DNA from 2 places in the Roseibium sp. ROS1 genome. Region 2 is predicted to be linked to the other one. Evidence: riboswitches for the same ligand, from Rfam matches in the RefSeq annotation. Region 2 holds a riboswitch; the other holds the start of a gene.
The links. A riboswitch is a leader RNA that binds a small molecule or an ion and turns the genes downstream of it on or off. The one in region 2 is predicted to bind S-adenosylmethionine.
Positions count from the first base shown of each region.

Region 1: it holds a riboswitch for S-adenosylmethionine, as region 2 does, so the genes downstream of both, ACYQ6M_RS18345 (O-succinylhomoserine sulfhydrylase) here and ACYQ6M_RS19750 (hypothetical protein) in region 2, are expected to answer to the same signal.

Region 1 is NZ_BAAGIG010000003.1:478,255-493,659, reverse strand. It holds gene ACYQ6M_RS18405 (acetylornithine transaminase) at 1-591, shown strand, start outside; gene argF (ornithine carbamoyltransferase) at 591-1,520, shown strand; gene ACYQ6M_RS18395 (Hsp33 family molecular chaperone) at 1,531-2,517, shown strand; gene ACYQ6M_RS18390 (alpha/beta family hydrolase) at 2,634-3,281, opposite strand; gene ACYQ6M_RS18385 (sterol desaturase family protein) at 3,397-4,242, shown strand; gene ACYQ6M_RS18380 (transporter substrate-binding domain-containing protein) at 4,274-5,155, opposite strand; gene ACYQ6M_RS18375 (Lrp/AsnC family transcriptional regulator) at 5,336-5,785, opposite strand; gene ACYQ6M_RS18370 (DUF1127 domain-containing protein) at 5,937-6,143, shown strand; tRNA gene ACYQ6M_RS18365 (tRNA-Gly) at 6,184-6,257, opposite strand; gene ACYQ6M_RS18360 (ion transporter) at 6,427-7,227, shown strand; gene ACYQ6M_RS18355 (YigZ family protein) at 7,459-8,007, opposite strand; gene ACYQ6M_RS18350 (2'-deoxycytidine 5'-triphosphate deaminase) at 8,014-9,150, opposite strand; SAM riboswitch at 9,289-9,368, shown strand; gene ACYQ6M_RS18345 (O-succinylhomoserine sulfhydrylase) at 9,414-10,613, shown strand; gene ACYQ6M_RS18340 (CDP-alcohol phosphatidyltransferase family protein) at 10,610-11,227, opposite strand; gene apaG (Co2+/Mg2+ efflux protein ApaG) at 11,438-11,839, shown strand; gene ACYQ6M_RS18330 (hypothetical protein) at 11,853-12,257, opposite strand; gene ACYQ6M_RS18325 (alpha/beta hydrolase family protein) at 12,367-13,467, opposite strand; gene ACYQ6M_RS18320 (tellurite resistance TerB family protein) at 13,486-13,899, opposite strand; gene ACYQ6M_RS18315 (lysine--tRNA ligase) at 14,222-15,405, shown strand, end outside.
Region 2 is NZ_BAAGIG010000003.1:779,236-794,640, forward strand. It holds gene groL (chaperonin GroEL) at 1-714, shown strand, start outside; gene ACYQ6M_RS19705 (isocitrate lyase/PEP mutase family protein) at 1,044-1,835, shown strand; gene ACYQ6M_RS19710 (YceI family protein) at 2,041-2,715, shown strand; gene ACYQ6M_RS19715 (hypothetical protein) at 2,819-3,022, shown strand; gene ACYQ6M_RS19720 (glutathione S-transferase N-terminal domain-containing protein) at 3,039-3,743, opposite strand; gene ACYQ6M_RS19725 (SlyX family protein) at 3,947-4,159, shown strand; gene ACYQ6M_RS19730 (efflux RND transporter periplasmic adaptor subunit) at 4,302-5,315, shown strand; gene ACYQ6M_RS19735 (ABC transporter permease) at 5,312-6,550, shown strand; gene ACYQ6M_RS19740 (ABC transporter ATP-binding protein) at 6,547-7,296, shown strand; gene ACYQ6M_RS19745 (YoaK family protein) at 7,325-8,014, opposite strand; SAM-I-IV-variant riboswitch at 8,112-8,236, shown strand; gene ACYQ6M_RS19750 (hypothetical protein) at 8,278-8,577, shown strand; gene ACYQ6M_RS19755 (acyl-CoA thioesterase) at 8,729-9,073, opposite strand; gene ACYQ6M_RS19760 (hypothetical protein) at 9,339-9,560, opposite strand; gene ACYQ6M_RS19765 (group III truncated hemoglobin) at 9,551-10,054, opposite strand; gene ACYQ6M_RS19770 (RrF2 family transcriptional regulator) at 10,152-10,583, shown strand; gene ACYQ6M_RS19775 (Crp/Fnr family transcriptional regulator) at 10,640-11,329, opposite strand; gene ACYQ6M_RS19780 (ChbG/HpnK family deacetylase) at 11,614-12,411, opposite strand; gene ACYQ6M_RS19785 (glycosyltransferase family 39 protein) at 12,520-14,019, opposite strand; gene ACYQ6M_RS19790 (glycosyltransferase family 2 protein) at 14,029-15,183, opposite strand.

The DNA of each region.
Region 1 (15,405 bases), 300 kb from region 2:
AAGATCTGTGATGACAACGGCATTCTGCTGATCTTCGACGAGATCCAGACCGGTGTCGGACGGACCGGCAAGCTGTTCGCTCACCAGTGGACGGGCGTGGAACCGGACCTGATGGCAATCGCCAAGGGTATCGGCGGCGGGTTCCCGATGGGCGCATGTCTTGCAACGGCAGAAACGGCAGCGGCGCTGTCCCCCGGGACCCACGGCACCACCTTTGGCGGCAATCCGCTGGCCATGGCAGTCGGCAATGCCGTTCTGGATGTCGTTCTGGAAGACGGGTTCCTGGAAGGTGTCCGTCAGAAGGGGCTCAGCTTCAAGCAGAAGCTGGCCGGACTGGTGGACGGCCATCCGGACGTTCTGGCCGAAGTGCGCGGCAACGGCCTGATGCTCGGTCTGAAATGCGTGGTGCCGGTGGCAGATTATGTGCTTGCAGCCCGTGAAGCCGGTCTGCTGGCAGTTCCTGCCGGCGATAACGTGGTGCGCATCATGCCGCCGCTGACCATGAGCGAAGAGGAAATTTCCATTGCTGTCGAGCGCCTGGAACAGGCTGCTGTCGCCATGGAAGCGAAATTGGCGGAAGGAGCGGCCTGATGACCGCAAACGGAACCTACCGGAACTTTCTGGATCTGACGGACTTCGAAGGCGACGAACTGCGCGCCATCCTGGACACCAGCCGGAAGATCAAGTCGAGCCGCAACGGTGTGCATCGCGGCCAGGGCCCTCTGGCCGGCAAAGTGCTGGCCATGATCTTCGAACAACCATCGACCCGTACGCGCATTTCCTTCGATGTCGGCATGCGCGAGCTTGGCGGCGAGACCTTGATGCTGACCGGTGCGGAAATGCAGCTCGGCCGCGGAGAGACAATCGCCGATACGGCGCAGGTTCTGTCGCGTTTCGTCGACGCGATCATGATCCGCATCCTCGATCACAACGACCTGCGTGAACTTGCAGAAAATGCGACAGTGCCGGTGATCAACGGCCTGACCAAGCTCTCGCATCCCTGTCAGATCATGGCGGATCTGTTGACCTTTGAAGAGCATCGCGGTTCGATCAAGGGCAAGAGCGTTGCCTGGACCGGTGACAGCAACAACGTGCTGGCTTCCTGGATTCATGCCGCGCCGCGCTTCGATTTCGAATTGCGCATCGCGACGCCGGGCGAACTGGCGCCGCCGATGGACCTGATTGAAACTGCTCGTGCCAAGGGTGGTTCCATTCAGGTCACGACGGACCCATATGAGGCAGTCAAGGGGACCGACTGTGTCGTGACCGACTGCTGGGTGTCCATGGGTGATGACGATGCGGAATCGCGTCACAACCTCCTCAGCGCCTATCAGGTCAATAAACGCCTGATGGCTGAGGCAAACCAGGACGCCCTGTTCATGCATTGCCTGCCGGCCCACCGGGGTGAGGAAGTCACCTCGGACGTCATGGACGGTCCCAACTCCGTTGTGTTTGACGAAGCCGAAAACCGGCTCCATGCCCAAAAGGGCATTCTGGCCTGGTGCTTCGGCGCAGCATAAGGCAAGCCAAGTGGCACTTAATCTTGATGAACTGGGCATTACGCCTGCAGGGCTGGACGCTGTCCGGCCCTTTGCCGTGGAAGGGCTCGACGTGCGCGGCCGTGCGGTCGCGCTTGGTCCTGTCCTGGAAAAAATTCTTGACCGGCATGCCTATCCGGAACCGGTCTCGCGCCTGCTGGCGGAAGCGATCGTTCTGACCAGCCTCTTGGGCACGTCGCTGAAATTCGACGGCCGCTTCACGCTGCAGACGCAGACGAAGGGGCCGGTGTCCATGCTGGTCGTCGACTTCAAGTCACCCGACGCAATCCGCGCCTGCGCAACCTTGGATGCTGCTGAAGTCGCAGCGCTGATGGCTGATGGCAAGGCAACGCAGGAGGCCCTTCTCGGGCACGGACATCTGGCGATGACCATCGACCAGGGAATGCACATGCAGCGCTACCAGGGACTGGTGGAGCTGGATGGTGTGTCGCTGGAAGAAGTCGCACGCCGGTACTTCGAGCGATCCGAGCAGATCCCGACAGAAGTTCGTCTTGGTGTCGGTGAACTGTTCACCCGCCAGGAAGGCGAGGGGCACGTGAAAACCTGGACCGCCGGCGGGATCCTGATCCAGTTCTTGCCCGAAGCGCCGGAACGCATGCGCCAGGCTGACATTGATCCGGGCAATGCCCCAGAAGGCACGAGCCCGCACGAGATTGACGAGGATGATGCCTGGGTGGAAGCCAAGGTACTGGTCGAGACGGTCAAGGATGTCGAACTGACTGATCCGGAAGTCAGCGTGGAAATGCTGCTCTTCCGGCTGTTTCACGAACGCGGCGTCCGCCTTTTCGAACCGCAGCCTCTGGTCGACAAGTGCAGCTGTTCTCGCGAGAAGATCGAGAATGTTCTCGCCGGGTTCAGCGACGACGATGTCGACCACATGACTGTCGACGGCAAGATCATCGTCACCTGCGAGTTCTGCAGCACCAGCTACGAATTCGACGGCAAGCCCGGCCAGTAAGCCGGACTGTCGTGAAATTCAAAAAGCCCGGATCGGAAACGGTCCGGGCTTTTTCCTTGCTGCCTTGCGCGTAAGCCCTGGACTTGCGCTGCGCTTGTCCGGGTACGTAGTGGGCCCTAACCCGTGAGCCGATCCACGAATGCCCTGACTGCTTCGGCTGCCAGCTTGATGTTGCCGTCGAGTGTCGCCGGCGACTTGCCGCGCGGTCCGAAGTCGTGGTTGCCGTCTTCCAGATAAGTAAGGCTGACATGAGCTGGCAAGGTCACTTCATCGAGTTCCGCCTTCGAGCCGAACGGATCCCTGTCGCCCTGGAGAACCAGAACCGGCCGTTTGGCGTCCTGCAGCGGCTGGAGCCGCCACTCGGCATCGGCCTTGCCGGTCGGGTGGAAAGGGTAGCCGAAACAGGCAACGCCCTTGGCGCGCCCGGGCAGCGAGCCGCCGCCTGCCAGCATCGCGGCGACCCTACCACCCATCGATTTGCCGCCGATCAGCAGAGGGCTGTCGCTCTGGCTGAGGACAGATTGCAGGGCGGTCTGGAACTCGGCAATCAGCTTGTCGGCCCGGGGCGGCGGCTTTTTCGGGCCTCCCGTCCGGCGGCCGGCCATATAGGCAAATTCAAAACGTGCGGCCGCAATGCCTTGGCTCGCGAGGGCTGCCGCGAGCTTGTTCATGAAGGTTGAGTCCATGGCTGCGCCAGCGCCATGGGCCAGCAGCAGTGTTGCCACAGGTGGCGTTTCGGGGCGGTTCCAGAGAAAGTCGGTCATGATGATGTGATCTGTCGCAGCGGCAAGGAATGATATCAGGAGTATTGTCGTATCGCCCTATCGTGCGATCGGGACCGTGGCAAGCAGCATTAGTCAGGACGTTTCAAAAGACCCCATGTTTGACCAGATCGACATCAACCAGGTTCGCATGGCCTGTTTCGGCGGCATCTTTCTGATAATGGCGCTGTTGGAGGCGGGCTTGCCACGGCGGCGCCTGATGAGCAGCCGCTTGAAGCGCTGGCCGACCAACTGGGGCATTGTTCTGCTCGATGCCCTTCTGGTGCGGCTGATCTTCCCCATCGGCGGCGTCGGCCTTGCAATGCTGGCACAGGAAAAGGGTTGGGGCCTCTTTGCATTGCTCGGCTGGTCGGGTGTTGTGGCCGGTCTGATCACCTTCGTCGTGCTCGATCTTGCGGTGTGGTTTCAGCACCTGGTGTCACACAAGGTTCCGCTGTTCTGGCGCATTCACCGCATGCACCACGCAGATAGTGAGGTGGACGCAACAACCGCGCTCAGGTTCCACCCGATCGAAATTCTGCTGTCCTTCCTCTGGAAGGGGCTGGTCATCATCGCCCTCGGCGGTCCTGTTGAAGCCGTGCTGATCTTCGAGATCGTTCTCAACGGCTCTGCGGTTTTCAGCCACGCCAATGTCCGCTTGCCGCTTTGGCTGGACCGCCCCTTGCGGTTTCTGATCGTGACTCCAGACATGCACCGCATTCATCACTCGGTGCTGCCGCACGAGACGGATTCCAACTACGGGTTCTATCTTTCAGTCTGGGACCGTCTGTTCGGAACCTACGTGGAAGATCCCGAGCAGGGACAGGAGACAATGGAAATCGGGCTCGGTGCCGCGCTCACGCCGCGTGCGCATTCGTTTCCCTTCAGCCTGGCGATCCCGTTCCTGAAAAATCCGGACCGCCGGAAGGAGGCGCGTGTCGAGGACGCGAAAGGCAAAAGCTGACCTGGTTCTTTGTCGGGAATGGCGGGAAAGGTCAGAAGAAGCTCATGGGAAAATAGCGCAGGTAAAGCTCGCGGTAGATGCCCTTCTGGTGAAGCTGGCGCAAGGCATATGTAAGGGCCGCAGCCCGTTCCGGATCGTCCTGGCGGGTCGCAATGGCCATGCCTTCATCAAAATAGCCCGGCTCCAGCCACGGGCCGCCGGCAAAGGCACAGCAGCCATCTGCAGCTTCGCTCGGCAGCCAGAAGGACAGGTTCAGGCCGTCGCCGAACAGAGCATCGGCCGAACCGCCCTTGACCGCCTCGCGTGTCGCCTCTGCGGTTTCCAGACTGATGATCTCGGCATCGGGAAAGAAGCGCTTGGCAAACGCCTCGTAGCGGGACCCGGCTTCAACGGCTATCCGCTTGCCAGTGAGCGCCTGCTCGTTGAAATCGGACGCGTTATACGCCCGAACCACAAACCGCGCCGGCAGCTTCAGATAGTCCTCGGTGAAGTTGAGGCGGCGCGTGGAGGGGAGGCTGCGCGACAGGCCGGAGATGATCGCGTCACCTTCTTCTTCGTCCAGTGCAGGCAGAAGAACCTCGAAGTCCTTGATGCGCAGGGCGCAGGAACTTCCAAGCTCCTGGCAGAGAGCCCGTGCGAGATCGACATTGAAGCCGGTAAGACGGCCATGCTGGTCACGGAACACGAAGGGTGGATATCCGTCGGTTGCCAGAAACTGGATCTTGTCCGGAATGGCATTTGGCCGGTCGTGGACGGCTTTCGGATCCCAGAAATTGGGAACGCGGACCGAAGCTTCCTGGGCTGAAACCGACAGGACGCCGAGCGCCAAAGTACCAAGCGCCAAAGTGCCAAGCGTCAGCAGCCCGGCTGCGACGCGGCAGATAGTCTTGAGAAGTGGCAGTGAAGCTGGCACGCGGACGTCTCGTTCCGTATCAAGTCATGGTCGGCAATACGCGCCGGGAATCGAACAGACAGAATATCGCGAACCGGCAGCGCTTGTCAGCCCGCTCCGTCGAAGATGTCATGAGGCATTCCGAAAACAAACACGTGTACTCTGATACGCACAGCGTCGGCTGAATTCCGCGGAGTGCAGTCAGGTCTCCGGTTCCGGATCGTATGAGCGCAGGACGACGATCGTATCGAAGCCCTTGATGTCGTCTTCATAGAAATGCGCCTCGGTGAAAGTTGCATAGGCTTCCATGGAAGAGCACTGCACGGTGAGTACCAGATCGGCCGGACCCGTGACGTGGTAGATCTTTTTCACTTCCCGAAGCTTCAGCAACTTCTGTCGCAACTTCGCCATGCGTTCCGGCTGTCCACGCGACAGCATCAGCATCACGAGCAAGGTAACGGAGGCGCCAGTTGCCTCCGGTGACACGATGGCCACTTCCCGCTCGATCGCCCCGACTTCTCTCAGGCGTTGCACCCTGCGCAGGCAGGCGGCAGAAGACAGGCCAACCTTCTCGGAAAGTTCCTTGCCGGTTTGCCGGGCATCGAGACTGAGGAGATGCAGCAGCTGATGATCGAAATCGTCCAGATCCATGATGAAAAGTCCTGTTTGGCGTAATTGTGCGGTAGTTTATCTCAAAATCGGAATTTTTGCGAATTTATCGCTCAAAACTGAGAATTTTGCGCACTGTCCGTAGAGGCTTTTTCTAAACTTGCTCCTGTCCCGTCGGAAAGGAGCAAAACAGATGACCGATCACCTTGTACCCCTGCACCTGGCACGCGTCCGTAGAGCCGGTCTCGGTGCTGCCGTCTTGCATTTTGCGCTGAAGTGCCTGCGCCGTCGGCGCGACATGGCCCACCTGGCGGATCTGCCCGACTATCTCTTGAAGGATGTTGGCCTCAGCCGCGCTGATGTCCGGAAAACCCCACAGGTCGGCGAAACGCTGCGCTGAAGAAAAGCCACTGGGAAATTCGGGAATTGGATTGGTTGTTTGGAGCGGGTGAGGGGAATCGAACCCCCGTCTTAAGCTTGGGAAGCTTCTGCTCTACCATTGAGCTACACCCGCCGAACCTGATGAGCTTTCTGCGCCGACTTGCCCGACCTGTCAAGCACGCTTGTCTGATGGGGAGATGCTTTTCCAAAGCGCTGCGATCTTGCGCTGCGACGCTGAAATCGCCATGTTCCGGCCCGGGCAGTGCGGTACGCACGAAAAGACATCAAACCGGGTCATATATATGCGAAATCAGGTCAGGGCGCTGGTCACCTCACGCAACTGGGAAGTCTGCATCATTGGCGTTATCGTTTTGAATGCGGTGACGCTCGGTCTGGAGACCAGTTCTGCTGTCATGGCAGAGGTAGGCAGTTTCCTCAGGCTGGTCGATCAGGTGATCCTGGGCATATTCGTCGTTGAACTGGCTTTGCGGCTCTATGCCCATGGCCTGAAGTTCTTCAAGGACCCCTGGAGCCTCTTCGACTTCAGCATCGTTGCAATCTCGCTGATGCCGGCAACAGGCAACCTGTCCGTTCTGCGGTCGCTGCGAATCCTGAGGGCTCTGCGCCTTATTTCCGTCGTACCGTCCCTGCGCCGTGTTATCGGCGGGCTGGTGGCCGCCCTGCCGGGCATGGGCTCCATCGTCGTGTTGATGGCGCTGGTCTTTTACGTCTTCGCCGTCATGGCAACCAAGCTCTATGGAGAAGCCTTTCCGGAATGGTTCGGCAATCTCGGCGCATCGCTCTACACGCTGTTCCAGGTCATGACCCTGGAAAGCTGGTCCATGGGCATCGTGCGTCCGGTCATGGATGTCTATCCCTATTCCTGGCTGTTCTTTGTCCCCTTCATCCTGTGCACGGCCTTCACGGTGCTGAACCTCTTTATCGGTATCATCGTCTCCGCCATGCAGGAGGAACACGAGGCTGAAGCCGACGCCAACCGCCAGGCCATCCACGACGACACAGGTCTGATCCTGGAAGAGGTCAGGGCGCTTCGAGCAGAACTGAAAGAGCTGAAGGCGGAAGCCGGCAAGACGCGGACGTAAGGCGGCGCGGCGGACTGAAACAGTGGCGTCAGCGGATGCACCAAGAGCTACTCACGATCTGAGGCGTCGTCCCATGGCTGAACCGTGGGAACCAGGACGCTCCGTTTCCTGAGCCAATTGTCTCTTTGTGACTGAGATCCAGGTATGGATTGCCGGATCAAGTTCGGCAATGACGACTGGGGGAGGGGCCGGCCCTAGTGCTTGGAAGGAGTGACGGGACGTCGACGCTCCCTAAAGTTCAGCCAGAACCTCTTCCGGCCCTTCGACGGTCAGCGTCACTCCGTCTTCGGTGTAGTCGCGCGCCATGACGGTGAGGCCGAGGGTCTCGACCCGCCGTTCCAGTTCCGATCCGGACGCAAAATCTGCGCGAACTGTTTTCGACAGTATCTTTTGAAACGGTACCAGGTCGGCGTTGTAGATCGCATCCTGCGCTGCGCCGGAATAGGCCCGGGCGAGGCCCCCACCGCCGAGTTTCGTACCGCCGAAATAACGCACGATCAGAACAGCGCAGTTGATCAGTTCGGCGCCTTGCAGCACGCGCAATGTCGGCATGCCGGAGGTGCCAGCCGGTTCACCGTCGTCCTTGCCGCTCTCCTCAATCCGGTCGTCTTCCAGAAGTCTCCGGTGCGCCGTGACGATGTGATTGGCCTTTTTGTGCTCCTTGCGCAGCTCTTCCATCCGCTGGTCGAACATGTCCACCGGCACCAGATGCGCCAGAAAGCGGGACTTCCGGTCTTCCAGAAATCCTTCAAACTCACGGGTGACGGTTTTCAGGGCCATCGGCGGTCAGGCGGGTGCCTTGAAGTGCTTGGACAGCTTGAGTGCCTGGCCCTGATAGTTGGAGCCGATGCCTTCACCGTAGAGTGTCGCCGGGCGCTCCGCCATGTGTTCATAGACCAGACGCCCGATGGTCTGGCCGTGTTCCACGATGAACGGGACATCATGTGAGCGGACTTCAAGAACCGCGCGCGAGCCGACACCACCGGCACTGGCGTGGCCAAAACCGGGATCGAAGAAGCCTGCATAATGGACGCGGAATTCGCCGACGAGTGGATCGAACGGCACCATTTCGGCCGCATAGTCCGGCGGCACATGCACAGCTTCCTGGCTGACCAGAATATAGAATGCATCCGGATCGAGGATAAGTTCCGCCCGTTGGCGGCGATAGATAGGTTCCCAGAAATCCAGGACGTCCTGCGCGCCGACGACATCGACATCGATCAGTCCGGAGTGTTGCTTGGCGCGATATCCGATCAGGCTGTTGGGTCCGGTCCCTTCCAGATCGATGGAAAGCTGCACACCGTTGCCGATGCGCTCGTTGCCACCGCTCATCAGCGTGTGGGCCTTGTGCACCTCTTCCAGCTCCGCATCGGGAATGAGCGATTGACCGCGCCGGAAGCGGATCTGGCTGAGGCGGGACCCGGACCGCACGAGGATCGGAAAGGTCAGCGGCGAGATTTCGGCATAAAGCGGACCGGTGTAGCCGGCCGGAATGGTGTCGAAGGCAAGGCCGTTGTCTGTGATGACGCGGGTGAAGACGTCCAGGCGGCCGGTCGAGCTTTTCGGGTTGGCAGTTGCCGAAATATCGGGAGCCAGGGCGAGGCTTTCCTGCAGCGGCACGATATAGACGCAGCCTGTTTCAAGGACGGCACCTTCGCTCAGGTCGACCGTGTGCAGTTTCATCTGCTCAAGCCGAGCTGCTACCTGGATGTCGGGGCCCGGCAGGAAGCTGGCACGCACCCGGTAGGCTTCCTTGCCCAGACGCAGGTCGAGGCTGGCAGGCTGTATCTGACCGGTGACAGGCGGCGCGTCCGCTGAAATCTCTCCGGCGGCGAACATGGCCTGGATTACCCGTTCCGGCAAAATGCCGTTTGCTGTGAGAAGTGCGCTTCCGTTCAAGACCTGACCCGCTGTGACGTTCATGAAGATGTTCCGCATTATGCTGGTCTATGGTCATTAAAGGATCGGGCCGCCCGCGCCAACAGGCATTCTGGCAGAACGGGGCTTTTGAAGGGATCGTGCGCAAGACAATTGACCTGTGCCCGCTTTTCCCGTAGGACAGGCTCACTTCGTGGTGATTTGGGCCGGCCGGCTTGCAGCCACGTTAAACAAGTTGCTAAAAAGGCCGGAGGTGAGAACCCCGGTCTTGAGGCTGGGGTTTTTTGCGTTTGGAGCGAATGAAAGACATGACTGAGACCACCAAGACCGGAAACAAGAACTGGCGCCCTGCAACCACTCTGGTTCATGGCGGCACCATGCGGTCACCGTTTGGTGAGACCTCGGAGACCATCTACCTGACCCAGGGCTTCACCTACAGCGGTGCCGAAGCTGCCGAGGCCAGGTTCAATGGCGAGGACCCGGGTTATGTCTATTCGCGCTATGCCAACCCGACCGTTACCATGTTCGAGGACCGTATCAAGGCACTGGAAGGGGCCGAGGCCGCGCGGGCAACCGCCAGCGGCATGGCGGCCGTCAATCTGGCGCTGATGGCAGCGGTAAGGGCAGGCGATCACGTGATTGCCGCCAAGGCCCTGTTCGGCTCCTGCCGCTATATTTGCGAAACACTGTTGCCGCGTTTCGGCGTTGAAAGCACGCTGGTAGACGGAACGGACATCGAGCAGTGGAAGGCGGCTGTTCGGCCGAACACCAAGGCCCTGTTCCTGGAAAGCCCGACCAACCCGACGCTGGAAGTCATCGACATCGAGGCCGTGGCACAGATCGCCAAGGAAGCCGGTGCCCGTCTGATCGTCGACAACGTGTTTGCGACCCCGCTGTATCAGTCGCCGTTTCAGCTCGGTGCCGATGTGGTCGTCTATTCGGCCACCAAGCACATCGATGGCCAGGGCCGGTGCCTCGGTGGTGTGATCCTGTCGGACGAGGAATGGATCAACGACGAGGTCATGCCTTTCATCAAGCATACCGGTCCGCACATGAGCCCGTTCAGTGCCTGGGTCCTGTTGAAGGGCCTGGAAACGCTGCCGCTGCGCGTTGCGCGCCAGACGGAAACGGCGGGCAGGATTGCCGACTATCTGGCAAGCCAGTCCAGGGTCGCGCGGCTGATCTATCCGGGCCGGGACGACCACCCGCAGGCCGATGTTGCCAAACGCCAGATGAGCGGCGGATCCACCATGTTGGCGATGGAAATCGAGGGCGGCAAGGAAGCCGCGTTCCGTTTCACAAACGCGCTGGAAATCGTCAAGATCTCCAACAACCTGGGCGACGCCAAGAGCCTGATCACCCATCCGGCGACGACCACGCACCAGTCGATTGGCGAGGAAGCGCGCGCGGAACTCGGTATCACCGATGGTATCCTGCGGCTTTCAATCGGTCTGGAGGATCCGCAGGATCTGCTGGAAGATATCGAGAAGGCGCTCCAGGCGATCTAACGGCCTGTCTGCCGCAGCGCCTTCACGCCAATGAGCACCCGGGCGCCGGCGGACACGACGCATATCGCGGCAAAACCGTAGGCAAGCGCAGGAAACCAGGCGGGAACCAGGGCCATCAGCAGGAATAGCGCGATGGTCTCGGTACCTTCGGCCAGCCCGCCTATGTAATAGAGCGATTTGGAGCCCTGAGCGTCGGTGGTCAGCTTGTTCTTCTCCGCCATGATGGCAAAGGCCAGAAAGGCCGAGCCGTTGGCGTAGAAGCTGGCAAGAAGTGCCACCGCCGGCAAAGCGTTGCGGGCCGGGTCCTGTATGGCAAAGGCCAGAGGGATTGCGCTGTAGAAGAAGAAATCCAGTGTGATGTCGAGGTAGCCGCCGAGATCCGTCTTGGCCGTTGCCCGGGCCAACGCGCCATCGAGACCGTCTGCAAATCGGTTGACCGCGATCAGGAACAAGCCGATCAGGGTATGACCAGTTGCGATAGCGATGGCTGCCCCCATACCGGCAGCAAAGCCCGCCAGCGTCACGCTGTTGGCGGTAAGCCCCGTGCCGGCAAGGATCAGGCCCAGCCGGTTCAACGGCGGATCGATCAGCGGGCGCAGGTGGGCATCGAACATGAAGAGATCACTGTTTTGGGTCTGACAGATGGTGTTCTTGCAAAATCCGGCCTCAAATCTCAAGCAATTCCGGCCTCATATGTCACAACCCTCTTTCACGCTTGCGTCATTCGCCCTATAAGCCCCTCCTGAACGAGCGGGCACCACCCGTGGAAGTCGCTTGGGACCGGTCTATTTCAAGGTTCGCAGTTCTGAAATTAAGGAAAAGCCGTGTCTGGCAGTTACACCGCCATCACCCAAGGGATCGAAGTCTCCGTCGAGCCGTTTTATCTGGACGATGAATCGCGTCCGGAAGAGAGCGAGTATATCTGGGCGTATATGGTCGAGATCCACAACGGTGGCAGCGAACCGGTGCAGCTGAAGACGCGTTACTGGCAGATAACCGATGCCAGAGGGCGCCAGGAAGAAGTCAGCGGCGAGGGCGTGGTCGGCGAACAGCCGGTGATAGAGCCTGGCGAGACCTATGAGTATTCGTCGCACTGCCCGCTTTCGACCGACAGCGGCATCATGGCCGGGTCCTACTCGATGGAACGTCCGGACGGCTCCATGTTCGACGTCGTCATTCCGGCGTTTTCACTCGATCTGCCGGATGCGATCCACAGCCTGAATTGAGGCTATCAGCCGATCAGATACTCAGCAGTCCGCCGACAAAGCCGATCAGCAGCCACAAGATCCACTTGCGGCGGTTGAAGGCCGTCAGCAACGTGACCGCTAGTATTCCGAAGATCAGATAGAGGATATGGCCGGCAAAGCCGGTGCCGAGCACCCATGCGAAAAGATCCGGATCCCGGTTCTTTGCCAGATGGAAATGGTCTTCGGCAAACATCACCAGCGCGTCGGCTGCAAGGCCGCAGACGAAGCCTGCAAAGGCAATCATCATTCGCGTGCCCCAGTTCGCCTGCTTTGGAGCGGTGCGAACCTGCACGTACCGGACAGCATAAGGCATGGGGCGCTGTACGCGCAGCCTCTGGCGGCGTCGCCTCAGTGGATAGCGCACACTTGTCCGCTCTCCGATTGCCTGATTGCTCATGTCCCTGTCTCCGCACTGAAGGACCTACAGGTCCCGGCAGCCCACAAGCGTGCTGTCCCCGCACCGGTGATAAGGTGCGGCGGATTGAAGGACCGAAAACAAAAAGGGTTCAATTTGATCGATCTGGTGAAGTTGAAAGGCTGTTTGCTGTTGAGGCCTGTTCCTTGATCCAGATTGTTATGGTGTCCAGTGCGCCCGGTGCGTAGGCACGGCGCCCCAGGACCATGAACAAGGCCTTCGACCAGGAAGGCATTTGCCCTTCGAGCTGGTAGTTGAAGGCTTCCGCCCGCAACAGCGCATGGGTTGCTTCCGGGACGATCACGAAGCGGTTGGCGGGATTGTTGTCCGTCAGCATCTTTCGATAGATGCCGGAATTGAAATGAGGATCGACATTGAGGTCCTCTGTGCCGTGCAGTGTCAGAACGGGCGAGGAAATACGGGCAAGGGAGGTGGTGGAGTCGGAAGCCGCATTCCGGCGCGCGAAGGTGAAGCGATCTTCCGGCATCGGAACCCTGTCCATGCCGCTGTCGAGATAGTCCTGATAGGAAAAATCCCGGTCTAGAAACTTTTGTCCGTCTTTTGCGTCCTGCGCGAGTGTCTTGTCGATCGCCTTGCTGTCTGCACCTGCAAGCTCCAGCCTGCGCCGGGTATAATACCCAGCCTGCCGCAACCAGTTGACAGCTCCGCCGACAATCACGAAGAAATCGCCCTGTGCTGGCTCTTCCGCCAGAATGGGCAAAACCCACCCCGCCTGCGAAAAGCCGAGAAATCCGGCTGGAGACGTCTTCAATTCGGGCTGTTCTTTGGCGGCCGCAAGGGCCGTTGCCGCGAGGCGGGCTCGCTCATCCATGGAAAAGGAAAGCCAGTTGCCCTGGCTTTCGCCGACGCCAGGCTTGTCCCAGGAATAGACGGCAAGACCGCTGTCCAGAAGACGGCTGATGAGAGGCATGTACCCACCGCCGGAATAGCGGTCCGCTGGCCCGTCCCCGTGAACGATCAGGACCAGAGGCGGGTTTGCGTGCCCAGGATCTTGCAGGTGGGGCAGATGCAACGTTCCGGCGACGGAATGTCCGTCGAAGGAAAAGGCAATCGGCCGGCTTTCGTATTCAGAAAGATCGAAATCCTGAAGGCCCTGGAAGATCAGGAAAACACCTGCCAGGACGGCTATCGATACCGCCCCGGCCCAGGCGAGGGCCTTCGTTGCTTTCAAATACCTGCTCCGAGAGGATCAGATGGTCCGGTGACGGGCAATCGCACCGCGCTCGATTGCGGCAACGGTCAGTTTGTCGAGTTTGAAGCGGTCGCGCAGAAGCTGAAGGATGCGCAATTCTTCCTTCTCGACGTGGAGATCGGCAGCCGCGACTTCAACCCCAAGCGCATATGCGGTGTCGTAAAGCTTTGCCGGCAGGACGTCGCCAACCAGCTCCAGCACCAGCTGCAAGCCGTTGTCTTCCTGCAGGATGTCGCCGCAGCGCTGGGCTGCGGGGATGATCCGGTTGCCGTCATAGCCATTGAAAACGGGCAGCATCTTGATCATGTCGCCGATGGTGGCCAGTTCGTTGTCGGTCATCTGGTTGTCCGACGCCGAGACGATAACCATCACGTAGATAAGGGCTTCCTGTACGCTGATCGGCTCGTTCATAGACACTATTCATTCTCCCGTAGCGCCAAAAGACGGAAAATTTCTTCTTGATCGTGCGCCCGATGTAACGGGTTGGAAGACAAGCTTCAAGTCACCGGTATGAGACAATCGATTGACCGGAGTTATCCGCTTTTTTCCGGCACGATATGTCCGCGGGCGGAAAGAGTGCGCAAAGCCCGAGATTTCGGTCAACTTAGCTGTGTTCATGTGATTGCACATAGAGGCGCGTTGATCTAGTGTCGCGCCGCAGCAACCGGCCGAAAAGCCAAAAAACCGACCGGGTTGCATTCCATCCATTCTCATGAACAGAACGACTTGAAAAATGACCGATCAATCCCTGCCTCCGCTTGACCTTTCGCAAGAGTTTGTCGAGGCGGCCACGAAATCGAAAGCGTGGCCGTTCGAAGAAGCGCGAAAACTGGTCAAACGGATCGAGAAACGGGGAACGGACAAACCGGTTCTGTTCGAAACGGGCTATGGCCCGTCCGGCCTGCCGCACATCGGCACCTTCGGCGAAGTTCTGCGCACCACCATGGTGCGCACGGCGTTTCGGCTGCTGACCGAAGACAAGATCCCGACGCGGTTGCTGTGCTTCTCCGACGACATGGACGGCATGCGCAAGATCCCGGAAAACGTGCCGGACCGCGCAGCGCTTGAGCCATATCTGCAGATGCCTCTGACGGCGGTGCCGAACCCCTTCGGCGGCGACTATGAAAGCTTTGCCGAGCACAACAACGCCATGCTGCGCCGGTTCCTGGATACCTTCGGTTTCGATTATGAATTCGCCAGTGCGACCGAATACTACAAGGCCGGCAAGTTCGATGACGTGCTGATCCGGGCGACCGAGAAGTACCAGAAGATCATGGACGTGATGCTGCCGACGCTCGGCGCGGAACGTCAGGCGACCTATTCGCCCTTCCTGCCGATCTCGCCGACGTCCGGCCGCGTGCTCTATGTGCCCATGAAAGACGTCAATTCGAAGGACGGCACCATCACCTTTGCGGACGAGACGGGCGAGGACATCACGCTGCCGGTCACCGGCGGCAAGGTGAAGCTGCAGTGGAAGCCCGACTTCGGCATGCGTTGGGCTGCGCTTGACGTCGATTTCGAGATGTTCGGCAAGGATCATATGACCAATGCGCCGATCTACGACAAGATCTGCAACATCCTGGGCGGGACCGCTCCGGAACACTTCGTCTACGAACTGTTCCTGGACGAAAAGGGCGAGAAGATCTCCAAGTCCAAGGGCAACGGTCTGACCATTGACGAGTGGTTGACCTACGCTGCACCGGAGAGCCTTGCGCTCTACAATTTCCAGAAGCCGAAGACGGCCAAGAAGCTCTATTTCGACGTCATTCCGAAGGCGGTCGACGAATATTATACCTTCGTCCAGAAGTACGAGCAGATGCCGGTCGAGCAGAAGCTTCAGAACCCGGTCTGGCACATCCATTCGGGCAACATTCCGAAGATCGACATGCCGGTGCCCTTCGCCATGCTGCTGAACCT
Region 2 (15,405 bases):
ACCCTCGACATGCTCGGCACCGCCGAGAAGGTGTCCATCACCAAGGAAAACACCACCATCGTTGACGGTGCTGGCTCCAAGGACGACATCAACGGCCGCGTTTCCCAGATCAAGGCTCAGATCGAAGAAACCACTTCCGATTACGACCGTGAGAAGCTCCAGGAGCGTCTTGCAAAGCTCGCAGGCGGCGTTGCCGTTATCCGCGTTGGCGGTGCGACCGAAATCGAAGTGAAAGAGAAAAAAGACCGCGTCGACGACGCTCTGAACGCAACCCGCGCTGCCGTTGAAGAAGGCATCGTCCCGGGTGGCGGTACCGCTCTGCTGCGCGCCAAGAAGGCAGTCGAAGGCTTGGCCTCCGACAACGCCGACATCGCAGCTGGTATCAAGATCGTCCTGCGCGCTCTGGAAGCTCCGATCCGTCAGATCGCTGAAAACGCTGGTGTCGAAGGCTCCATCGTTGTTGGCAAGATCCAGGAAAACGACGATCCGTCCTTCGGCTTCAACGCTCAGACCGAACAGTTCGTCAACATGATCGAAGCTGGCATCATCGACCCGACCAAGGTTGTCCGTACTGCTCTGCAGGACGCAGCTTCCGTCGCTGGTCTGCTGATCACCACCGAAGCCATGGTTGCTGAACTGCCGAAGAAAGACGCTCCGGCAATGCCGGGCGGCGACATGGGCGGCATGGGCGGCATGGGCGGCATGGGCTTCTAAGAAGCCCAAAGCTCACAAGCTTTACAGAAAGGGCGGTCTTCGGACCGCCCTTTTTTCTTGGCCGCCCATCATCTCATGCTTGTGCCGCCTCGCGGCACGGGCTTCCAAGAAGCCCAAAGCTCACAAGCTTTACAGAAAGGGCGGTCTTCGGACCGCCCTTTTTCTTGGCCACCCATCATCTCGCGCTTGTGCCACCTTGCGGCACGGGAGGCGGCAGTGGTTTTCAGAAAACTGAACAGCAGCTCAACCAAGCGGCGCACTTGCCCTTCTTGCTACCTCTGTGTTTTCATATCGGTCCAAGATAACCCTGCTCTTCGCGCATCCTTCAAATGTCCAGCCCAGCCAATGTCTTTCGAGAACTGCACGAGACCGGGTGCTTTATCGTGCCCAATCCGTGGGATGCCGTATCCGCCAGGCTGTTGGCGCACTGCGGCTTCAAGGCTCTGGCCACCACGTCGTCGGGATATGCCTTCACGACAGGCCGGCGCGATAGTTCCCGGCAAATTTCCAGGCAGGAAGCGATCGACCACGCATCGGCATTGTCCCGTACGACTGGCCTTCCCGTAACGCTGGACGGCGAAGACTGTTTTGCAGACACACCGGAAGGTGTCGCGGAGACGGTCGCACGTGCCGCGAAAGCCGGGCTTGCCGGCATCTCGATAGAAGATCGCGACACGTCCAACCCTGGTCGTATAAGACCATATTCCGAAGCTCTCGAGCGCGTTGACGCCGCTGTCTTGGAGGCCCGGAAATCCGGGATCGTCCTGACGGCTCGCGCCGATGGTCTCGGCAAGGGAGCCTATGACCTCGATGAGGTTCTTCGCCGTCTGTCCGCTTTTGCCGAAGCAGGGGCAGACGTCGTCTACGCCCCGGGCCTACCTGATCTTGAAGCCATACGGACGGTCTGCGCGTCGGTACCTGTTCCGGTCAACCATGTCATCGGGCAAGGTGCATCGGGCCTGTCCTTCGACCAACTCGCAGACGCTGGCGTTCGGCGGATCAGTCTTGGCGGATCATTTACCCGCGCGGCTCTGAGTGCGATCAATACACTGGGTCAAACCATCGCCGCGGGAGATTTTACCAGCCTTGATGCTGCTCCCACCTGGTCAAGGCTTTGTTAGATGCCAAAGCCCAACACCCGCCTCGCCCGGCGACAGATCAGGGCCGCAAGATTGACAACATACCAACTGGTCGGTATCTTTTGATTGCCTGGTGGCCGATCGGCAAGACCACTGGCTATGGCCACAGGCAAATCAGCCACGGCTGCACCTGAAATCGGCCTGAACACACCGCTGTTTCCAACTTCCGGTCAATAGAGGAACCACTATGCCACTGTCCCCGGGACTTCGTTTTCTGTCTGTACTTTGCGGTGTCGCAGCGGTGCTGTTGCCATCACTTGCTGCAAATGCAGGTGACGCCGCGACGGCTCTACCGGCAGGCAGTTACAAGATCGACAAATTCCATTCGACGCTCATATTCCGGGCAAATCACCTCGGCTTTTCGTACTACAGCGCGTCCTTTGCTGACTTTGACGCCGCGCTGGAACTCGATCCCGCTGATCCGGCTAACGCCAACCTGAGCGTCGACATAAACGTCGCATCCCTGCATCTGACCGCAACGCCACCCGATGGCTTTCGCGACATGCTGCTTGGCCCGGACTGGCTGAATGCAGGAGATCACCCGAAGATCACCTATCGCTCGACCAGCATTGAACTGACTGGCGCTGAAACTGCCGTCGTGACAGGCGACCTGTCATTCAGGGGAGAAACGCGGCCAGTTGAGCTCGACGTGCGTTTCAACGGCGGTTATCCGGGCCTGGCGGTTTACGACCCACAGGCTCGGATCGGATTTTCCGCAACAGGTACGCTGAGAAGGTCCGATTTCGGCATGTCCTACGGACTTCCGCCAGAAGGCTCCAACCTCGGGGTGGGGGATGATGTTGAGTTCGTGATCGAAACGGAGTTCAGCGGCCCACCACTGAAAGAGGCTGAAGCGCAATAATCCGGTCAGCATCCGTTCCTCATGCGTGACCGTCTTACACGGTTTTCGGAACCTTAGCCGCCTCTGACGGTTTTCTTCCTAGAATTGAACCATGGAGAGACCGATGGCACAGAGTATGCGACAGACTGCGTCAGACCAGTATGAGAATGCCGATCAACTCAACAGGACGATCGCTCAGGATGCCCAGACCGATCAGGAACTGGAATCCCAGGTTCCCCCGGTTTCCAGATATGGCACCATCTGGCGGGTCGCAGCGGTGATCATCCTGCTGCTGGCATTGCTGACTTCGGTCGTCTTCTTGGCCTGATCGACACCGTTTCACCTTAGTCGCGCGAGGGAATGTTGACCGCCTTCTGGCTTGCCGGGCGGTTCATGCAGGTGTCGACCCAGCGAACCACATTGGTGTGGGACGCGAAGTCGGTCACCTCGCCGGCCTCGTAGAAGCCGTTGAGATTTCGCGCCCAGGGCCAGCAGGCCATGTCTGCAACGGTATAGTCGCTCCCCATGATGAAATCGCGCCCATCCAGCTGCCGGTCTAGAACGCCAAGCAGGCGTTTCGTCTCGTCCCGGTATCGCTCGAAAGGCCGACGGTCTTCATATTCCCGGCCTGCGAACTTGTGGAAGAAGCCCAACTGACCCGCCATCGGGCCAAAGCCACCCATCTGCCACATCAGCCACTGCAGCGTTTCGGCGCGCCTTGCCGGCTCCTGCGGCAGGAACTTGCCCGACTTTTCCGCCAGATAAATCAGGATCGCGCCGGATTCCCACAAGGGCAAAGGCTCGCCGCCTGGTCCGTGCGGGTCGATGATTGCCGGGATCTTGTTGTTCGGATTGAGCGACAGGAATTCCGGGCTCAACTGGTCATTGCTGCCGAAATCGACCACATGCGGCTCATATGGCAGGCCCGTTTCTTCCAGCATTGCCGAAACCTTGATGCCGTTGGGCGTCGGCAGCGAATAGAGCTGAATACGGTCGGCGTGTTTGGCAGGCCATTTGCGGGAGATCTCGAAGTCAGACAGAACGGTCATGGAGCCCTCATTAGGGATTGCAGGTCCCGACCCCTGTCAGGATTACGCATAGATATAGCGCAGCATCGCTCGGCGCAAACTCACAGTCCGCTGACAATGAGAGTTGGTGTTTCGCCGCCGCCGCAATATACCTGCCTCGACAGACATCGGGCGGCGGGTGCCGAAAGAAGCCACATTGCCCCAGGACGACGCAGGAGACACCCATGGCGGACGACAAAGAAGCCCGAATCGAGAAGCTCGAGATCGATCTCGCTCATGCGCTCAACACCATTGATGAACTGAATACGGTCGTCTTCAATCAGGGACGCCAGCTGGACAGGCTCAACCGGCTCGTCACCAACATGACGGACCAGGTCACGGAACTGATGGAGAACGTTCTGCCCGGCCACCAGATTGAAAAGCCGCCGCATTACTGAAATTCGACGAGGGCGTTACCTGATCGCGCTCTTGAGGCACACGTCCGACCAGCCCTTGCGCACAGGCATCCTCATTTGATCCAGGCCATGGCGTTCCTCGCTCGAAACGTTATTGTGGCGGCAGATCCGGCAAGGGTGTGCCATGCGCTTTTTGAAACTTTTGATATTTGTTCTGCTGATCGCGGGAGCTATCGCGGGCTCACTTTGGTGGTTCAAGAAACCGCCGGAAGTGCAGACCGTGATGCCGACGACCGGGCGGGCGGCGGAAGTGGTCTATGCCACCGCAGTCGTTGAACCCGTCCGATGGGCGAAGGTTACCAGCATCATCCGCGAGCGGATCGTCTCGCTGTGCGGCTGCGAGGGTGACCAGGTCCAGAAAGGCGACCAGCTGGCGGAACTGGACAGCGGCGATGCCCGTGCGACGCTTGCCGAACTGGAAGCCCGCCAGGAGCTGGCGCAATCCGACAAGGAACGTGCGTTGCAACTGCTGGAACGCCGTGTCGTCAGCCAGCAGGTTTACGACAAGGCCCAGAACGAACTGATCCGCATCAACGCCATTACGGCGGCCCAGAAGGAACGGCTGCGCGACTATGTCATCGTGGCCCCCATGGACGGCATGGTTCTGAGGGCGGACGGGTCGGTGGGGGAAGTTGCCGAACCCGGTGAAATTCTCTTCTGGATCGGTCAGCCTTCTCCCCTTCAACTGGTGGCGGAAGTCAACGAGGAGGATATTCCCAAGGTCGCCAAGGGTCACAAGGCCCTGATCCGTGCAGATGCCTTTCCAGGCAAGGAACTGACAGCGGAAGTTGCCAGCATCACTCCGAAAGGCGATCCGGTGCTGAAGAACTACCGGGTCTATCTCGATCTCCCGGAAGACACCCCGCTGCGCATCGGCATGACAGCCGAGATCAATATCGTCACCTCGGAGAAGGACGACGCGCTGCTTCTGCCGACCGCTGCCTTCGACGGCTCGAAGCTGCTGACGCTGGATGGGGATAACAAAATCGTTCCGCTGGAGGTCGAAACCGGGATCAAGGGCACCCGCGCAACGGAAGTGCTGAAGGGGATCACCGGAGATAACCGGGTCGTCTTTCCCTATAACCCGGATCTGGCAGAAGGACAGAAGGTCAGGCCGGTTCCCGGAGACGGCAAATAATGCTTCTCCTGCGCATCGCATCCACCCACATTCGCAACCGCTTGCGCCAGACCATTGTCTCAACACTTGGCGTCGCACTTGGTGTCGGATTTTCGGTGGCGATGGCGAGCCTCATGGAAGGGTCTCAGCGGGATTTTACCGCAACACTGATCGACGCCATTCCCCATGTGGAGATCCTGGACGAGCAACGCGCACCGGCGGAACAACCGGCCAGTGCAGTCTATGACGCTGTCACCTATCATGGTCTCAGGCCGAAGGAAGACCTTCGCGGTATCCGAAATCCGACCGAAGCGCTTGCCTCGCTGCGCGACTGGGTGAACGGATCGATGGCGCAGCGCCTGAGCGGCCAGGCGGTGCTGCGCTATGCCGGACAGGACATCGGCATGACCCTGGTCGGTGTGGAACCAAAGCGCGAACTGACCGTCTCCATGATCGGCGAGGATATGCGCCAGGGCTCCTTCGAGGACCTGGATACGACGTCGAATGGCCTCGTTATCGGCGACAAGGCCGCGGAGCGACTGGGGGCGGACCTGGGCGATACCGTGACCCTGACATCCGCAAACGGTGTCGCCAAGCGCTTCAAGATCGTCGGCCTGTTCCACAGTGGCATCACCACCAGCGACGAAGGGCTTGCCTATGCGCCGCTGAAGGCCGTGCAGATCCTCCTGGAAAAACCGGACGTCATCAATTCGATCGCGATCCACCTCAATTCCATCGCCGAAGCCAACGCGGTTGCCGCACGGGCCGAGCGGCAGCTCGGCTACAAGTCGGTTTCCTGGGAAGAGGCCAACGAGGGGCTGATGGAAGCCTTCTTCGTGCGCAACGTGATCATGTACACGGTTGTCGGGGCCATTCTGGTGGTAGCCGGCTTCGGCATCTTCAACATCGTCTCGACGATCGTGCACGAAAAGGCGCGTGATATCGCGATCCTGAAGTCACTGGGATTTCCGGAAGTCGATATTCAGCAGATCTTCGTGCTTGAAGGGCTAGTGATCGGTATCCTTGGCGCTCTTGCAGGTTCGGCGCTCGGCTTCGGACTGTCGAGCTATCTCGCGTCTGTCAAATTCGAATTTACCCAGGACGTGGAGATGACCCACCTGCCGATCTATTTTTCCGCCCTGCACTACATCATTGCCTGCCTGTTGGCGCTGTTTTCATCCGGGATCGCCGGCTACATTCCCGCCAGGAAAGCCGCACGGCTCAATCCTGTCGACATTATCCGAGGGGCGACATGACCCCTTCCCCGGAAAAACAGACGGCTCCCGGCCACGTACTGCTGGAAGCGAGCAACCTCACCCGCATCTTGCCGGCCATCGTGCCGGTGACACTGGTACAGGATGTCAGCTTTCAGGTTGGCGAGGCGGAGTTCGTTGCCATTACCGGTCCGTCCGGTTCCGGGAAATCGTCGCTTCTGTATCTGCTTGGCCTTCTCGACAGGCCGACGTCCGGCGAGGTCCGGATAGACGGCCTTCCCACTCATGCGCTGACATCTGCCGAAATGGCGCATCTTCGCCTGGAAAAACTCGGCTTCGTTTTTCAGTTTCATTTCCTGCTGCCGGAATTTACCGCTTTGGAAAACGTGATGATCCCGATGCAGCGGCTCGGCAAACGCAGCCCCAAGGCCCAACTCGACCATGCGACGGAGCTTCTGGCGGCGCTGGGACTGGAAGAGTTTCTTCACCGCCGCCCGGAGCAATTGTCCGGCGGGCAGCGACAGCGCGTCGCTGTCGCCCGGGCACTTGCCAATTCACCGCAGCTGATCCTTGCTGATGAGCCGACCGGCAGTCTCGACAGTGTATCGACGGAACAGGTGTTTGAAAGTCTTCAGGCCATTGTGAAGACCGAAAGGACCACCGTCGTCGCCGTTACCCATGATATCGATCTCGCCGACAGGATGGACCGGCGTATCCATCTGGTCGACGGCCGCATCGATTACGACCGGCACCACCAAAGGGAAGAAGCACCCGGCTTGGGCGCATAATTTGCGACCTGAGTAGCTGGCACCGGTTTCAGGCGACTTGAGGCTCATGCACCGGCTGGACTATCGCCAGCAGCATCAAAAGCGCAACAGGTATCGCAAGCGCCCAGAACCCCATGACGGTCATCAGGAAACTCGCCAGAAGACCTCCGGCCGCGAAAGCCAGCAGGACGAAGGCCTGGTGACGGATCCGGGAGCGGCTGTCGGGCCGCGTTTCGGGATGCGTGAAATAGTCGGCGATGCCGAGCACAAGCTTCAGCGTATTGCCGGTCATGATGGTCGTGGGAACATGCCTGTTGAGCAGGGTCAGCATGATGACGTTCTGCAACGACATGGCCACGGTCGAAAACCCGACAGCCGTCAGAGTGACGGCAGACAACGGTCCTCCGGCTGACGGATCTCCAAGACCGGCGACGAACATGAAGCCCGCCACCAGCAAAGCTTCGAGCGCGAACAGATGCCGGACGGCAATCCTGTTTTTGCGCACCAGTGCAGTGACCGAAACGAACCAGAAGAGAGTCGAACCGAAGAAAACCGCGAGCACGAAAACCTTCAGAGCCGCGTTTTGCCCCTGGTGAAACACCTCCGTGCACAAGACGACAAGCGTTCCGGTAATGAATGCCGTGAAGGTGTGAAACAGGCCGAGAATGCAGACCACATCGATGAAGCAGGCACAAAAGGCGAGCAGGATCGGCACCAACGGCCGACTGTGATGCAACATGGATCGGTCCAATTGTGGAGCTCCCGAGCTAGTCCTTTGAGGAAGATGTGCCATGCACTGGTGGACTTGCCAAGCCGGATTGGACATGGCATAAGCGCGCCATCATCAAGAGAAGGGCTGGCGCCCTCGCCAACCTGCCATTCCGGGCAAGGTGGTTTCCGCAACAGGGATGCGGCTGGTCAGACCCTCAACCGAGGCTTTCCGGCAACTAAGCGGTTAATTTGCATGCGCCAGTCCTCCTCGGGCAACCGATGGAGGATTTTTTGTCTCAGGACCCTTTTGCCGGACGTGCGGCAGATCTGATCGAGAACCATGTGGCTGCGAGCTCCAAGCTTGCCGGAACGGATATCTGGTGCCAGGCTGCTGAAGACTGCGTGCTGGCGCGGATCAAATCCCTGCGCATCCTGGGTGGCCTACCGCGGCACAAGGCGCCGCTGAGCCAGACCGCCCGCACCGAGCGTTTGAAAACACTGCTTCAACTGTGGGCGAACGGCTGCACCTGCGCTGTCGATGAAGACCTCTTTGCCGATATTCTCAACCGGCACGGACCCGTCAGGCACTGACGGGGGTGCCCCGTGTGTGCACAACGTCTGCACTCTGCCAATTTCTTTGATACAGGCGTGCTGCAACAACTCGCCTCATCCTGAGGAAGGCCGAAGGCCTGTCTCGAAGGATGAGTTTTTTGGGGAACCAAGCCGGATGAGATCGCGGCGCTCAGTCCCTCTTGGGGACCGGGCGCGGCTTGCCGCCGTCATCGACGGCCACCATGGTGAAGACCGCTTCGGTCACCTTTTCACGATGGCCGTAGCGATGGCGCAGGGCCCAGGATTCAAGCTTGATTTCCATCGACGAGTTGCCGACACGAAGGACTTCGGCATAAACGCACAGCACGTCGCCCACATGGACAGGCCGGATGAATTTCATCTTGTCGACCGCGATGGTCACGACACGTCCCTCGGCCCGTTGACCGGCTGCGATACCGCCTGCCAGGTCCATCTGCGACAACACCCAGCCCCCGAAAATATCTCCCGAGGCATTGGTGTCGGCAGGCATTGCCATGGTGCGCAATGTCAGATCGCCTGTCGGCTTTTCGTCGTACACGCCTGAGCCCCTCCGCTGATTCTCGCAAGAAGACTAGGTCATCACCTGCAAGAATAGAAGTGGTTGATCGGAGGGCCTCAGAAGGAACTGCGGATCAAGTCCACCGTCAAAGGACAAACATCAGGATTGCCATGATCCACAACGGCATGGGGGCAGCGACCCAGATCAGCAGGATCGGCAGGCCGCGAAGCAGAAGGTTGGAGGTATTCATTTCGGTTGCTTTCTAGCTGAAGGCCTGGATTTCAAGGACTGTCATCGCCGAAAGGGCGACGATGCCGGTGATGAAGGCCAGTTTCGCGCTGCCGATGAGTGTGCGGCCAGCGACATCCAGTTTCGGCAGCGGCATGCCGCGCGAATCCAGATACATGGACAGAAGCATCAGCGAAAAGACGGTGAACCAGACGAACACCAGCACTTCCGCTATCAGGACAATCGTTACCAGCATGATCCGCTCCATTCAGAGGGTTGCGATGTCAGTTCGGCAGGCGGATTGGCTCCAGGGGTTCCGAAGGTGGCCAGCCACAGGCTCTGCGCGATGCGTTCGGCAATGGCCACAATCTCGTCTGCGAGGTCCGGCACGAACAATTCACGGATCACGGGCCGGAAGACACCGAGCCATTCGCCATAATCCGTGCTTACCAGCTCCTTCTGCTTCAGGTGAGCCGGCACGGGCTTGCCCTTGTAGGCGCCGTTCTTCATCAGGACGGATTGCCAGAAGGCTTCCATTTTCGGCAGGTGCTCTTCCCACCGGCCAGCCAGACGGCGTTCGAAGATGCCTCCGAGCCGAGGATGCTGGCGAATGCATCCATAGAAGGTATGCACCATCACATGGATCGCCTGTTCATCGACCTTCTCGTAACGACGGAGCCGGTCGCCCTGGTCCGGCGTTTCGCGTCTCTTCAGCTTGTATCTGTTGGTACTGGAGTTAGGGGCTTCCATAGCCGCCTCCATAACATTCATTTAAGATGCATCTTTTAAATGGCACAACAACCCGCTAAAATCAACATATAAGATGAATGTTTAAAGAGACCCAGCCATGCGCCTCAGTCAGGCCAGCGATTTTGCCTTGAGAATTCTGATGGCGACCGGCCAATCCGACGTCCCGCAGACCGTCGACAAGCTTTCGCGGCAGCTTGGCCTTGCCAAATCACATGTCATGAAAATTGTCGCTCATCTCGCCAAGGGTGGCTATCTGGAGACGACGCGCGGGCGTGGCGGCGGGATACGGCTGGCGAAAACACCGGACATGATCCGCCTGGGGGATGTCGTGCGGCTGATCGAGCCGGACCTTGGCGTCGTCGCCTGCCTGAAGCCCGAGCCCACAGTCTGCGCCTTCCTGCCCCGGTGTGCGCTGAAGGGCGCAATGGCGCGAGCCTCGGAAGCCTTTCTGGAAAGCCTCAATACCGAAACGCTGGCATCCATTCTGGCCGGAACACAGGTGGCACTGCCAGTCGAAACCAGCGCCTGAGGCAACCCCGGCTGCAACAAGGCAGACGGGGACCATCCGTTTCGAGCCTGGTTTTCCTAGAGCGTCGAAGCCTTTTCCAGGAAGTCCATCTGCTCCAGGCAGTAGTAGCCGGAAATCCGGCTGATGGTGCCTGCCCTCTTCCAGTCGTTGAGGACACGGCTGACGTTTTCGCGCGCGGCACCTGCCATGTTGGCGATATCTGCCTGGCTGAGTTTGTAGTGGATCAGCAACCGGCCATCGTCGAGCGGCTTGCCGAAGGTTTCCGCCAACTGCAGCAGGGTCTGGGCGACCCTTCCCGGCAAGGGCAGGAACGAGCGTGCCGCCAGCACATCATTGGCATGGCGCAGCCGCTTGCCGACGATCGACAGCATATGCCGGTAGACGGCCGGGTTCTCGTCGGCAAACCGCTGGAAGGCGGCCTTGTCGATGAAGGCAAGCTGGGCTTCCTTCAGGGAGATGACCGTTGCCGACCGCGGACGGCCATCAAGCAGGGCCAGTTCGCCGACAAGATCGCCAGGGCCGAGCACTGCAAGCAGCTGCTCGTCGCCTTCAACGGACAAAAGCGATACCTTGAGCGAGCCCTCCAGAACCGCGTAACAGCCGTTTCCGGGATCGCCATTTTCGAAGAGAATGGTGCCAGCCGATATTTTCATCGGCCTTGCAAGGCGCGACAGGCCGACAGCCAGTTCCGGGTCAAGCCCTTCAAGCGAAAAGCTATTTTTTAAAAAATCCTTGATTTCAGCCACACCTTACCCCTGCCAAAAGCGCTGCTGCCCGCGAAATTACAAGATCAAACGCCATCTTGTGATGCCCATCACGTGCATTCCAGCAAAATAACCCTATATCTAAGGACATGGAAGCGGGGCCGCCCCTCCCCTCTTCCGGACCTCCACGAAAAACGGCCCTGTACCCCGCAGGGCCGTTTTTTCGTTTCACCGTTTCGTCATACCCACTGGTCGATCCGAATTCGCAAGTCCGAAACAAACCTCACAAAAGCCTGACTGCCAGCACCTTAAGCGAAAGTTCGGTGTCAGTTCAGAAAAACGTCCTTCTTCTCCAGCGTCTGAAAGAACCTCTGGCTGGAAAGAACCTCAAACTGGCATTCGCGTATCGCAATCTTCCGGCGCGGTTCGTCCCGCCGCAGGCGATCATCCGAACGGCCGGGAATAGCAGCCACGAAACTGAGATCGCTCATGCCGTCAAAATGGTTATGCAAAAGAGCGTGCAGCGCTTCCTGATCCTCGGTCTCCGGCAAGGGATCCGCCTTGGGAAGCAGCTTCAGGCCGTGCGCCTTGGCAAGCCGTGCCAGACGGACAGCCTTGAGACCTGATTGCACCGGCGAAATCAGCAGTGGCGGTTCGGGATAATCGGCATGCTCGATCGCCTTCAGAACGATCCGCGCAAGGGACGTGCGCTCCAACAGACCTTCACGCACCGCCACGAAATCCGGCTGACGTTTCATCAACACGCTGTAACGGGCAAGCTGAGCCTGGGCTTCCTCCTGCAGAAGCTGGTCCGGCAGTAGCCGCAGCAAGGCACGGCGCTGCAGTTGTTCGCGCGTGAACATCCGGTCGCCATAGATTTCCTGCATGCGGGCGCTGACAGGCGAAACACGATCACCGCTGAAGGCCAAGGTCACCCCGAAGAGTGCCCGTTTGCCGACCTTCTCCGCGGTTTCCTGCAACGGACGGAATTCGCGTGGCCACAGCTCGGTGGCAACCATGGCTCCAAGAGCGCTCAGGCGCCCCCGCTCCACAAGTTCACGCAATGCGCGATCGACCCCGAAGGCAAGGCCGTAGTCCAACGCTCCAAGTGTAATTCGCTTCATGAAATTCCGCAGGCGGACCGGACAATGTGAATATTAAGCCACATCCCTGCGTCATTCAGCCAAGCAAATCAAGTCGGATGTTGGGTGGAGCCGACATCTCCTGCCGGTTCAATTTGGGTCAACCGGCTCGAACACCGGGCCGATACGCCCCTCAACCTTGTAGACGACAAGCTTTTCCAGCGGCACATCTTTAACCTTGCGAGTCAGCTCGGCAACTTCCTCGACGTTGGCAAAGGACTGCCGCAGGTCGCCTTCCCGGTTCCGGCGCTTTTCAGCAACATAGAGCCCCGGCCCGTCGAACAGCGACATGTCAGGCGCAGGCTGCATGACATAGCGGATACGCTCGGTCAGCTGGAACACCGGCAAGTCGTCTTTCATCAGGAAATCGAGCTGGCCGTTGAGGCCGTAGCTGGTCGTTGCCACGAAGCCGGCCCCCTCCCTTTCTGCCAGTTCCTTCACTTCCTGTCCGATCTCCGGCCAACCGCGTAACTGGAAGGTCGGGTCCTTGCGGGCAAAGGTACCCGTCAGCGGCCAGACTGCGTGCAGTTGCACCACGACGGCAACTGCAAGACCAAGGACGACACCGGCTTGTGCCAGACGCTGCCACAGGGCTGGGCTGGCAGGCCGGCTGGTGACAAAGACCGCCGCCATCATGGCAAAAGCGGGAAAAAGCGGTGCCGGCCAGTTGGCCTGCACGCGCGAATGCAAGGAGTGATACCCGAGATAGAGCAGGAACGGCAAAACGGTCAGGAGAAGGAGAGAGGCCGCGTTTTCCCGCGCCCGAAGCCCCTTGAAGAGCCTGGCGGCACCAGCAAACGCCAAAACAGCGATCAGCGGGTTCATCAGCCCGACCAGCGCGCCCAGGAACTCTGGAATATATCTTGCCGTGTAACCGCCGGTGCCAGCCCGGCCGAACTGCTTGTAGAAGCTGACCCATTCGTGGACGTGGTTCCAGTAAAGCACCGGCGAAAAGCAGAGCAGCGCGATCAGTCCACCGGCCCAGAGTTGCCAGCAGCGCCACCAGCGGCGAGCATCCGGCACCCAGATCAGCCACAGGACAATGCCCGCGCCCAGAAACAGGACCGAATATTTGGCAAGCAGGCCGCAACCGGCCATCAGTCCGACCACAAACCACCAGTTGGCGTTTCTGGACGTTGACAGTTCTGTCAGCGCCCACAGGCTCAGGCCCCAGAACAGCACTGACGGTGCGTCGGGTGTTGCCAGAATGCCGCCGATGCCCACCAGCAGGCTGGCGTTGAGGAACAGGACGGACCAGGCCGCGGCAGTGCGTCCGAACAAAAGGGTGGCTGTGCGCCACAGCGCCAGGGAACCGATCACGCCTGAGGCGATGACAAGGGCGCGAACCGCGAAGACCGTGTCACCGAACAGTGCCTGACCGATACCGATCCACCAGCCGATCATAGGCGGATGGTCGTAATAGCTGAGCGCCGGCGAAAGCCCCCAGAGGCGGTAATAGGCTTCGTCCTCGACAAAATGCGAGTGGCTGGCGGCAAAGATTTTCAACGCCGTCAACAGGCCGACAATCAGGATCAGGCCTGCGGGCCGCAGGTAGAAAGGCAAGGATCCGGTCTGAGCTTCAGCGGTCACAACGGGCCTTTACGACTTGCGCCAGGTCAGGGCGGAGCTGGCCGCATAGTTCCAGACAGCCCCCATGATCGCCCCCGCCGTACCGGCGAACCACCAGTAGGATGGATCGGCGTAGATCAGGTTGGCGACACCGACGTTGGCCAGCACGCCGACCGAACAGACCGCGTAGAAGGTCAGGAGGCCGACCAGCGCCCTCATGCCGTTCAAGCGGCGGTCGCGATAGGTCAGCTGGTTGTTGAGAAAGAAGTTCGAAGTCATTGCGACGAAGGACGCCGCCGTCTGGGCGAGGTTGAATTCCATGTCGCTCAGCAGGAACACGCGCAGCGCCGCCAGATGGACGAAGAGGCCGCTTGCCCCCACGAGGCCGAACATCAGGAAACGGACCGAAACGATGTTGCCGAAATATTTCGCGAGCAGCAAACCGAAATAGTCGAGCGTGACCAGCGTATCCAGCTTGCTTTCGCCGTGCTGGCGCTCGCGGAAGGTGAACGGCAGTTCCTTGATCTTCAAGGTACCACCCGCACTGGAGACCAGGTCGAGCAGGATCTTGAAGCCCTGGGGCGAGAGTTTCGGTGCGAGAGCCTCAGCCTTGTCCCGGCGGATCATGAAGAACCCGCTCATCGGATCCTTGAGGGTGACGTTCAGCAGCTTCTGAGCGAGGCCGTTGGCGAGGTTGGAGCCCCAGGCGCGAAAGGACGACAGGCCTTCGCCAATGGTGCCGCCATCGACCTTGCGGCTGGCGACGACCAGGTCCGTCTCGTCTGCCTTCAGGGCGGCCAGCATCTTCGGCAACATGGTCTCGTCGTGCTGCAGGTCCGCATCCATGACGGCGACAAAGGGGGCGGAGGACGCCAGGATGCCCTCTATACAGGCCCCCGACAGGCCCCGACGGCCAATGCGGCGGATGACCCGGACGCGCGCATCGGTCCGGGCAATCTCGCGGGCAACCTCGGTGGTTCCATCGGGCGAATTGTCGTCAACGACGATCGCTTCCCAGGCGATCCCGGCGAGCGCCTCGTCCAGGAGGCCGATCAGGATTGGAATGTTCGCAGCTTCGTTGAAACTCGGCAGGATAACACTGAGTTCAGCGGCCTTCGGCCCTTTCAGAGCCTCGGCCCCAACTTCGCCGGCATTCCCGTCCGCCATGCGCACCGCACTGTCCATACTGAGCCCTGTCCGCCGGTCCCGTGCCTTCCTTGCAGCACCGGGACGGCCCTTTTCACCCGATCCGCGCGGACCATAGCCCGGCAGAGATTAAATACAAGAAAAGACAATGGATGCCCGCACTGCCCGGCCGATTTACCGGCCCAATGTGCTTCACCTGTCTTTCGCAGCTGCACTTCCACTGTTCCTGAAGCGCCCTTTTACCGCGAACTGTGATGCAAA